Regions from separate parts of the Hydrogenophaga sp. OTU3427 genome, predicted to be linked through region 2. Evidence: predicted binding sites of a transcription regulator. Region 2 holds the regulator's gene; the other holds the start of a gene.
What was found. Region 2 encodes sigma-54, which starts transcription at its own class of promoters, with help from an activator protein. Its sites were predicted from a motif close to TGGCANGNAANCTGCTTT; they were not measured.

Region 1: the regulator sigma-54 is predicted to act here: its motif matches at 2,804-2,821, upstream of atzF (allophanate hydrolase).

Annotation. Positions count from the first base shown of each region.
Region 1 covers NZ_JASATI010000012.1:41,982-47,394, forward strand. The annotation lists gene AAHB17_RS09540 (GAF domain-containing protein) at 1-104, opposite strand, end outside; gene AAHB17_RS09545 (LysR family transcriptional regulator) at 233-1,147, opposite strand; gene AAHB17_RS09550 (MFS transporter) at 1,272-2,735, shown strand; gene atzF (allophanate hydrolase) at 2,853-4,568, shown strand; gene AAHB17_RS09560 (ABC transporter substrate-binding protein) at 4,609-5,413, shown strand, end outside.
Region 2 covers NZ_JASATI010000011.1:26,975-32,387, forward strand. The annotation lists gene AAHB17_RS08845 (SPOR domain-containing protein) at 1-337, shown strand, start outside; gene AAHB17_RS08850 (thiol:disulfide interchange protein DsbA/DsbL) at 436-1,089, shown strand; gene lptA (lipopolysaccharide transport periplasmic protein LptA) at 1,198-1,848, shown strand; gene lptB (LPS export ABC transporter ATP-binding protein) at 1,845-2,636, shown strand; gene AAHB17_RS08865 (RNA polymerase factor sigma-54) at 2,642-4,180, shown strand; gene AAHB17_RS08870 (THUMP domain-containing class I SAM-dependent RNA methyltransferase) at 4,236-5,413, shown strand, end outside.

The DNA.
Region 1 (5,413 bases), on a different contig from region 2:
TTGGGCAGATCGAAGCGCTCTTCTGGCGGCGTGCCCAACACCTGCAGCCGCCTCAAGGCGGCAAGTCTTTCCTGTTCGTCGACGAGGCGGGGTGCAGGCCACATATGGTGGACAAGGTGATGGAAGCAACAACAGGCTGGTGCTCAAGGATAACTTGGGTGGTCGGTCTTGGGCGAGGAGGGCGGCATCGAGGGGCATCTCTTTTGTGTGTCATTTGACGCAGGACAAGCTTTCAGCCCTGGATGCCCCAGGGTTGGACATCGCCACATGACGCCACGACCAGCTGGCGAAACCACAGATGGGCGGGGTCGGCCTGGAAGCGGGGGTGCCAGAACAGGGAAATCGCGAGTTCCGGCGTGGGAAATGGCAGCTCAAAGCTCTGCAGTCCGGCGCGCAGCTTGGCCGTGTGGCGTTCGGGCACGCAGGCCAGCAGGTCCGTGCCGCGCGCCAGCGCCAGCGCGGCGACAAAGCCGCCAGCCATCGCCACCACGTTCCGCTGCAGCCCCAGCGTGGCCAGTGCCTCGTCGATGGGGCCACCGGCGACGCCTCGCCGCGACACCGCGATGTGGCGGCCTTGCACAAACCGCTCGGGCGTCATGTCGCCCCGGCCCAGCGGATGCCCCTCGCGGCACACACCGATCCAGCGGTCGCGAAACAGCGCCTGTGCACGGACCTCCGGGCCCATGGCGGCACCGATCACACCCGTTTCAAGGTCAACCGTGCCATCGCGGAGCGCGGCGCTGTCCTTGTCGAGCTTCTGCACAAAACGCAGGCGCACGCCCGGCGCCGTGGCCGCCAAGTGGTCCACCAGCGTGGCGCCAAAGTTCTCCACGAACCCATCGCTGCAGCGCAGCGTGAATGTCCTCTCCAGCGCCCCCACATCCAGCGCCTGAAGGGGGCGCAGAACCGACTCCAGCTCCTGCACCAGTGGGCCGATCCGCTCTCGCAAGGCCAACGCGCGAGGCGTGGGCACCAGGCCGCGACCGGCCCTCACCAGCAGCGGATCACCCGTCGTCGCCCGCAACCGGGCCAAGGCACGGCTCATGGCCGAGGGACTGAGCCGGAGCCGTTTCGCCGCGCGGGCCACGTTCTGCTCGGTCAGCAACACATCCAGGGTGGCCAGGAGATTGAAGTCGGGTGTCGCCATGCCGGAAACATAGCACGGCAGGGGCACACATGGCGTTTGGTGCACGAATCAAGTGCAAGCCGTGCGTCTTCCGCCATCAGCGCGCGCTTCCTAGCATCGGGATATTCCCCACAGGAGCCCCACCATGTCTTCACCCACACCCCAAGCGGTGGCCCCGGCCACCTCCGACCACCCCTCCGTGCGCGGCGTGCTCGTCGCCCTGTCCGTTGCGATGCTGATGACATCCCTGGGCACCAGCATCGCCAACGTCGCCTTGCCCACCTTGACGCAAGTTTTCACGGCGCCGTTCCAGGCGGTGCAATGGGTGGTCATCGCCTACCTGTTGACCATCACCGCGCTGGTCACCACGGTCGGCCGCCTGGGCGACCTGTTGGGCCGTCGGCGCCTCCTGTTGCTCGGCTTGGTCATCTTCACCCTGGCGTCCCTGGCTGGCGGCGCATCGGTGTCCCTCTGGCAACTGATCGCCGCGCGGGTGGGGCAGGGCGTGGGCGCCGCCCTCATGATGGCGCTGGCCATGGCACTGGTCAGCGAGGTGGTGCCCAAGGACAAGGCCGGCGGCGCCATGGGCCTGCTGGGCACCGTGTCCGCCGTGGGCACCGCCCTGGGGCCGACCCTGGGTGGGCTGCTGATCGGGGCTGTTGGCTGGCAAGCCGTTTTCTGGATCAACCTGCCGCTGGGGGCCGTGGCCTTCGTGCTGGCGCATCGCCACCTGTCGCCGGACCGCCTTCCGGCCGAGCCCGGGAAGGTGCGTTTCGATCCCCTCGGCACGGTGCTGCTCACCCTGAGTCTGACCGCCTACGCGCTGTCGATGACGCTGGGGCAGGGCCGCTTCGGCGCCCTCCACATCGGGCTGCTGCTCACGGCCGCGCTGGGCGCGGGGGCGTTTGTCGTTGCCGAGGGCCGGGTGGCGGCGCCGCTGGTGCGGCCGGCGCTGTTCCGGCACCCCGTCACCGGGACGGGTTTCGTCACGAGCGCCCTGGTCACCACGGTGGTGATGGCGACGCTGGTGGTGGGGCCCTTCTACCTGGGCGGCGTGCTCGGGCTGGACGCGGTGCGCACGGGCCTGGTGATGTCGGTCGGGCCGGCCGTGGCGGCCATCGCCGGCCTGCCGGCGGGCCGTTGGGTGGACCGCGTGGGCCCGCACCAGGTCGGGCTCGCTGGCTTGGCCACCATGCTGGCCGGGACGGCCGCGCTGCCCACTGCTTCATCGGCCTGGGGGGTTGCCGGGTACGCGGGCACGCTCGCCCTCATCACGTCCGGCTACGCCGCCTTCCAGGCCGCCAACAACACCACCGTGATGGCCAGCGCGAGCCCCGACCAGCGTGGCCTGGTGTCCGGCCTGCTCAACCTGGCACGCAACCTGGGGCTCATCACCGGGGCATCGGTCATGGGCGCCGTGTTCCACGCCGGCGCCTCGACCCGCCAGATCGCCACCGCGGACCCCCAGGCCTTGGCAGCGGGACTGGGCCTCACCTTCCTCGTCGCGGCGGCAGCTGTCGCCACGGCCGTCGTGCTCGCCCTGGTGGGCCTGGCCGCCGCACGGCGCGCCGCGCCCATCGACCACGCCCAGGCCACCCGGCACGCGTGACCCTCCGTGCCCCGTCCGGGCGGGCCGGGGGTGGTCAGCGGGCAAGCGGTACCGGCCACATCGGCAGGTGGCACATCTTTTGCATCCGTTCTTGTATCCAAGATAGGACGCACAACAATGGTTCCCACCACCGCAGCCCCATCGAACGAAACCGCCGACCCCCTGGCTTGCGCGTGGATCACGCGCCTGCCCGAGCCCCTGGCGGGAGGCGACGGGGCCTTGAGCGGCATGAGATTCGCGGTCAAGGACAACATCGACGTGGCCGGCCTGCCCACCACCGCGGCCTGTCCGGCCTTCGCCCACACACCCGCCGCCCACGCCACCGTGGTGCAGCGCCTGCTCGACGCTGGTGCGCACCTGTGCGGCAAAACCAACCTCGACCAGTTCGCCTGCGGGCTCAACGGCACCCGCTCGCCCTATGGCGCCGTGCCCAACAGCTTTGACACCCGCCTGGTCTCGGGCGGCTCCAGTTCGGGCTCGGCCGTGGTGGTGGCCAGCGGCCAGGTGGACTTCGCGCTGGGCACCGACACCGCGGGCTCGGGCCGCGTGCCGGCCGGGCTGAACAACATCGTCGGCTTCAAACCCAGCAAGGGCCTGATCAGCGCCCGGGGCGTCTTGCCGGCGGCACAGAGCGTGGACTGCGTCTCCGTCTTCGCCCGCACCGTGGCCACGGCCGCTCGGGTGTTCCAGGCCGCCGCCGCGCACGACCCGACCGACCCCTATGCCCGCGAGTTGCCCCCGCGCACGGCGCGATGGGACACGGGCTGGCGCTTCGGCGTTCCCCACGAACTCCGATTTTTTGGCGACACCCTGAACGAGGCGGCCTTCCAACAGGCGGTGCGCCAGATGGAAGCCCTGGGCGGCGTGGCCGTTCCCATCGACTACACACCGCTGCGCGAGGCAGCCAGCCTGCTCTACGACAGCGCACTGGTGGCCGAGCGCTACGCCGCCATCCGGCCGTTCTTCGACGCCCACGAAGACCAGGTCATGGAGCCGGTGCGCGGCATCATCGCCAGCGGCCGGCGCTACACGGCGGCCGACGTGTTCGAGGCCCAGACCGCCTTGCGCGCGCTGGCACAGCGTGCCAGGCCCATGTGGACTCAGATCGACGTGCTGCTGGTGCCCACCGCGCCCACCCATCCCCGCATGGCCGACATGCTGGCCGATCCGGTGCGCCTGAACCGCGAGCTGGGTGAATACACCAACTTCGTCAACTTGCTGGACTACGCCGCCATCGCCGTGCCCAGCACCATGCGCCCCGACGGCCTGCCCTTTGGCGTCACCCTGATCGCGCCCGCCGGCGCCGACTGGCCGCTGCTCGACCTGGGCCAGCGCTACCACCACGCCACCGGTCTGCAACAAGGGGTCACCGGCCTGCCGCTGCCGGCGCCCCAGCCCCTGGCGATGCCGGTGTCCGAGCCCCTGGTGCAGGTGGCCGTGGTGGGCGCCCACCTGTCGGGCATGCCGCTCAACACCCAGCTGACCGAGCGCGGCGCGGTGCTGCTGCGCCAGACCCGCACCACCCCCGACTACCGGCTGTTCGCCTTGCCCGGCACCGTGCCGCCCAAGCCCGGGCTGCTGCGCGTGGCGCCAGGCCAGGGCGCGGCCATCGCACTGGAAGTCTGGTCGCTGCCGGCCAGCCGCCTGGGCAGCTTCGTGGCCCTGATCCCGGCGCCGCTGGGCATGGGCACGCTCAGCCTGGAAGACGGCAGCGCGGTACTGGGCTTCATCTGCGAGCCCTATGCGCTGGCCCAGGCCCAGGACATCAGCCACTTCGGCGGCTGGCGCGCCTACATCGCCGAACTCAAGGCCCGCCCGTCCACCCCCGCCTGAACACCCGTTCCTTCTTTATCTCAACCTGCAGGAGTCCGCCATGACATCGACCCCGTCAACGACCACCCGCCGCCAGATACTCCAGGCCACCGGCCTGGCCGTGGCCGCCCTGGGCGCGCCCGCCCTGGTGCGCGCGCAGGCGCCCGCCAAGATCCGTGTCGGCTACTGGCCCATCGCGGCCGGCCTGCCGTTCTACTCGGCGGTGGAGCTGGGCTTCTTCAAGGCCGCCGGCATCGACGTCGAAGTGCAGCGCTACGCGGGTGCCCAGCAGATCATGGAGGCCATGCTGGCCGGCCGCTGCGATGCCAGCGCCAACGGCACCGGCTCGGCCAACATCGCCATCGGCGAAATCGCGGCCCCAGGCAGCTTCAAGATCTTCTGCTCCAACCCCAGCAACGCCAGGAACGTGCTCGACCAGGTGCTGGTGCCCGCCGCCAGCACGGCCAAGGCCATCGCCGACCTCAAGGGCAAAAGGGTCGCCTCGGGCCCCGGCATCCAGAACGTCACCCTGGCCAAGACCGTGCTGGAGCGCGCCGGTGCCAGCGGGGCCACCGTGGTCGAACTGCCCATCGGCCAGCACGTGGCGGCGCTGGCCGCGGGCCAGGTGGACGGCTGCTACACGCTGGAGCCCACCGGCACCATCGGCCGCCTCAACGGCAGCACCCGCATGCTGGAAGCCGGCGTCATCGCGCGCTACATCCTGGGCGACCCGATGGCCCCGTGGTTCGGGGGCTCCGCCTCGCTCACGGCCAGCTACATCAAGGCCAACCCGGACGCCGCCAAGCGTTTTGTGTCCGCCTACGGCAAGGGGGTGGAGTTTGTCCGCACCAAGGCCGCCGACGCGC
Region 2 (5,413 bases):
CGCCTCGGCCGATCCGCTGGGCGATCTGGCGCGCAGCCGCACCCAGACAGCGGCGGCCCCGGCGACGGCCGCGCCGGCCACCGCCGGGACCGAAGCCGATCCGTTTGTCTACTTCGTACAGGCCGGGGCCTTCCGCACCGCGGCCGACGCCGAGGCCCAGCGCGCCAAACTGGCCATGCTGGGTTTCGATGCCAAGATCAGCGAACGCGAACAGGCCGGCCAGACCGTCTACCGGGTGCGCACCGGCCCCCACCGCGCCAAGGCCGACGCCGATGCGACCCAGGCCAAGCTGGCCGGCAACAACATCGACGCGGCCCTGGTGCGTGTGCAGCGCTGAAGCGCCGACCCGCCGCCGTTCACGCTTTTTTGAACTTTTGCTGCGGTGCGGCGCTCCATGGGAGGCAACCGCCGTTATGGCAAGGAGATTGTTGAAAAATGCAACGTCGTGATTTCACCCAAGCTGTGCTGATGGCCGGCACCGCCACCACGGGCCTGCTGGGCACCGCCCAGACCCAGGCACAGACCGCCTTCAAGGAAGGCACCGACTACCTCAAGCTCAGCCGCCCGGCCCCGGTCGACGCCCCGGCCGACAAGGTCGAGGTGATCGAGTTCTTCTGGTACAGCTGCCCCCACTGCAACGCCTTCGAGCCCACGTTTGACGCCTGGGCCAAGAAGCAGCCGGCCCACGTGGTGGTCAAGCGCGCGCCGGTGGCCTTCCGCGACGACTTCGTGCCCCAGCAGCGCCTGTACTACGCGCTGGAAGCCCTGGGCAAGGTCGAGGAACTGCACCGCAAGGTGTTCCACGCCATCCACACCGAAAAGCAGCGCCTGACGACCCAGGAGCAGATCGCCGACTGGATCGCCAAGCAGGGCGTGGACCGGGCCAAGTTCCTGGAGGTCTACAACGCCTTCGGCGTCGCGGGCAAGGCCCGCCGCGCCAGCCAGCTGCAGGACGCCTACCAGGTGGACGGCGTGCCCTCGCTGGGCATCGCCGGCAAATACTTCACCTCGGGTTCGCTGGCGCAGAACATGCCGCGCACGCTGCAAGTGGCCGAGCACCTGATTGCCCAGTCGCGAAGCGCGAAATAAGCGCCCTTGGCGCCGTCCCCCAAAGCCCGCTGCGATCCAGCGGGCTTTTTTGTGCCCGGCCCGGAGCGCACACGGCAAAGTGCACGCTTACAATGCCATGCAATTTCCATGCCCTACACGCCGATGACCCGCACCACGTTTACCCGCACCTGCCAGGCCGGCCTGCTGGCCATGGGCTTGCTGTCCGGTGCCGCGGCCCTGGCCGCCAAGGCAGACCGCAACCAGCCCATGAATGTGGAGGCCGACAGCCTGCGCCATGAGGATGGCCGCCAGACCAGCGTCTTCACCGGCAACGTGGTGGTCAACAAGGGCAGCATCGTGATCCGTGGCCAGCAGATCGAGGTGCGCCAGGGACCGCAGGGCCAGCAGTTCGGCACCGTGCTGGGCAACACCAGCACCCAGGCCTTCTTCCGGCAGAAGCGCGACGTGGTGGACGAATACATCGAAGGCGTGGCCGACCGCATCGAATACGACAGCCAGGCCGACACGGTGCGCTTCATCGGCCGCGCCGTGCTGCGCCGCTACCGGGGCGCGAGCCTCAACGACGAGACCGCGGGCAACACCATCGTGTACGACAACAACGCCGACGTGTTCACGGTCGACGGCGGCGCGGCCGCGCGCACCCCCGCCAACCCGAGCGGGCGCGTGCGCGCCATGCTCACCCCCGTGCCCAAGGGCGACACCAGCGGCCCGGCCCCGGTGACCGCGCCCGCCCCCGACCTCAAAGCCACACCGGCCCTGGGCGAGGGCAAGCGGTGAGCGCCGCCGTCCCGCTCGCCACCCACCCCGCCACGCCGGCCATCAAACGCCGGCTGGAAGCGCGTGGCCTGCAAAAAGCCTATGGCAGCCGCAAGGTGGTCAAGGACGTGTCGCTGGCGGTGGACGAAGGCGAGGTGGTGGGCCTGCTGGGGCCCAACGGCGCCGGCAAGACCACCTCCTTCTACATGATCGTGGGCCTGGTGCGGGCCGACGCCGGGCAGATTTCCCTCGACGGCCAGGCCGTGGAGCGCCTGCCCATCCATCGCCGCGCGCGCCTGGGCCTGGGCTACCTGCCGCAGGAAGCGTCCATCTTCCGCAAGCTCAGCGTGGAAGACAACGTGCGTGCCGTGCTGGAGCTGCAGACCGACCCGGCCACGGGCAAGCCCTACACCCACGCGGCGCTGGAGCAGCGCCTCACGGAACTGCTCGAGGACCTGCACGTCTCGCACCTGCGCTCCTCGCCGGCACCGGCCCTGTCGGGCGGTGAACGCCGCCGGGTGGAGATCGCCCGAGCCCTGGCCAGCAACCCGCGTTTCATCCTGCTGGACGAGCCTTTCGCCGGCATCGACCCGATCGCCGTGATCGAGATCCAGCGCATCATCGGCTTCCTCAAATCGCGTGGCATCGGCGTGCTGATCACCGACCACAACGTGCGCGAAACCCTGGGCATCTGCGACCACGCCTACATCATCAACGAGGGCCGCGTGCTGGCCCGGGGCACGCCGGGGGAAATTGTCGAGAATGCCGACGTCAGAAGGGTTTACCTCGGCGAACACTTCCGAATGTGAGCGGCATGAAACAAAGCCTCTCGCTTCGTGTCTCCCAACACCTGTCGCTGACCCCGCAGCTGCAGCAGTCCATCCGGCTGCTGCAGCTCTCCACGCTGGAGATGGCGCAGGAGGTCGAGCAGATGCTCGACGAGAACCCCTTTCTGGAACGCAGCGAGGAAGTGGCCGAGCGCGAGGCCTTTGGCGTCGACGCGGTGGACGCGCCGGTGAGCACCGGCGATCTGGTCAGCGAATGGAGCGCGGACAACGCCAGCAGCAGCAACAGTTCCAGCAGCGAAGGCGATGACTTCAGCGAAGAAGTCGGCGGCAGCGAACCCGACTGGGAAGGCGACGGCACCGTCTCCTTCACGCCCGACGACGGCGAGTGGGGCGGCGAGGCCGCGCCCCGCAACCGCAACGACCCGCACGACGAGGAAACCGCCAGCGCCGCCGAGCTCGCCAGCGAACACATCAGCCTTCAGGCCCACCTGCACCAGCAGGCGCTGGGCCTGCGGCTCAACGAGGAAGAGCGCGCGGCGCTGTACTTCCTGATCGAGTCGCTCAACGACGACGGCTACCTGGACGAGCCCATCGCCGACCTGGCCGCCGCGCTGGCCGGCGACGACCTGGAGGCCCGCGAAGCCACCGAACAGGCGCTCAACCTGGCGCTGCACTGGCTGCAGCACATGGACCCGGCCGGCGTGGGCGCGCGCGATCTGGCCGAATGCCTGCGCCTGCAGATCGAGGAGCTGCGCAACAGCCCGGCCGCCCAGGCCGCGCTGGCCATGTGCGCCCAGCCGCTGGACCTGCTGGCCCGCCGCGACACCAAACGCCTGGCCGCCGCCTGCCGGCTCGACGAGGCCGTGGTGCGCGAGGGCCTGGCACTGATCGGCCACCTGGAGCCCAAGCCGGGCCGGCGTTTCGTCAACGTGGAGCGCAACGCCATCTTGCCCGACGTCATCGTCACCAAGGCCGGGCGCGGCTTCAAGGTCCAGCTCAACCCCGACGTGATGCCGCGCCTGCGGGTGCACGACATCTACGCCAACGCCCTGCGCCAGGGCCGCGGCGAAAAAGGCGAAGGCGCGGCCGGCATGCAGCAGCGGCTGCAGGAGGCGCGCTGGTTCATCAAGAACATCCAGCAGCGCTTCGACACCATCCTGCGCGTGTCCAGCGCCATCGTCGAGCGCCAGCGCAACTTCTTCATGCACGGCGAACTCGCCATGCGCCCGCTGGTGCTGCGCGAGATCGCCGACGAGCTGGGCCTGCACGAGTCCACCATCAGCCGCGTGACCACCGCCAAGTACATGGCCACGCCCTTCGGCACCTACGAGCTCAAGTACTTCTTCGGCTCCAGCCTGGGCACCGAGACCGGCGGCAACGCCTCCAGCACCGCCGTGCGCGCGCTGATCAAGCAGTTCGTGGCCTCGGAAGACCTGGCCAAGCCGCTGTCGGACAACCAGCTGTCCGAGATGCTCAAGGAGCAAGGCATCGAATGCGCCCGCCGCACGGTGGCCAAATACCGCGAGGCGCTGCGCATTGCGCCGGCCAATCTGAGAAAACGATGACCCCCGGGGGCCCGATCCGCCCAGAGGCGGTCCGGCGGCGGATCGAAAGGTACACATGAACCAACTGACGCTTTTTCTGCCCTGCGCCGCCGGCGTGGAGGACTTCCTCGCCGCCGAGGTGAAACGCATCGTCGGTGTGGCAGATGCCGACATGTCGCGCTCGCGCGGCGGCGTGTTGATCAAGGCCAGCTGGCGCGACGCCATGCTGCTCAACCTGCACAGCCGCCTGGCCCAGCGGGTGCTGGTGGAACTGGCCTACCAGCCCTACCGCAGCGAAGACGACATCTACGCCACCGCCTGCGACGTGGCCTGGGAAATCTGGATGACGCCGCGGCACACGCTCAAGGTCGAGATCACGGCCCAGCACAGCCCGCTCAAGAGCCTGAACTTCGCCGCCCTGCGGGTGAAGGACGCCGTCTGCGACCGCCTGCGCCACAAGACCGGCGAGCGCCCCAACATCGACACCACCTGGCCCGACGTGCGGGTCTTCGCCCACCTGACCGAGAGCCACTGCTCGATCTACATCGACACCTCGGGCGAGCCGCTGTTCAAGCGCGGCTGGCGCGAGGACAAGGGCGACGCGCCCTTGAAGGAAACCCTGGCCGCGGCCATGATCGCCGCCACCGGCTGGGACGGCAGCCAGGGCGCGGCCCAACCGCTGTACGACCCCTGCTGCGGCAGTGGCACGGTGCTGATCGAGGCGGCGCAAATGGCGCTGAACATCGCGCCCGGCAGCACGCGCCGGTTTGCCTTCGAGAAGCTGCTGCCCTTCCAGTCGCACGTGTGGCAGGGCATCAAGGCCCAGGCCCAGGCGGCGCAAAAGCCCTGGCCGCAGGGGCAGAAACCCTTCATCTTCGGCAGCGACGTGGCCTTTCGCATGGTCGACTTCGCGCAGCGCAACGCCCAGCGTGCCGGCGTGGCCCAGGCCATCGAGCTGCGCGGCGGTGACGCCCTGCAACGCATGCCGCCCACCGACACCCCCGGCGTGATGCTGCTCAACCCGCCGTATGGCGAGCGCATCGCCGCGGCTGGTGTGGCCGGCACCCGCGCGGCCGACCGCGCGCAAGGGCGTGAGCAGCGCCGCGACGGCGGTCACACCGGCGGACGCGAAAGCGCCCAGCTGGCCGATGGCGGCGAGTCGGGCGACTTCTTCGCCCAGCTCGCCAGCCACTGGAAAAAGCACTACAGCGGCTGGAGCGCCTGGATGCTCACGCCCGACCTCAAGCTGCCGGG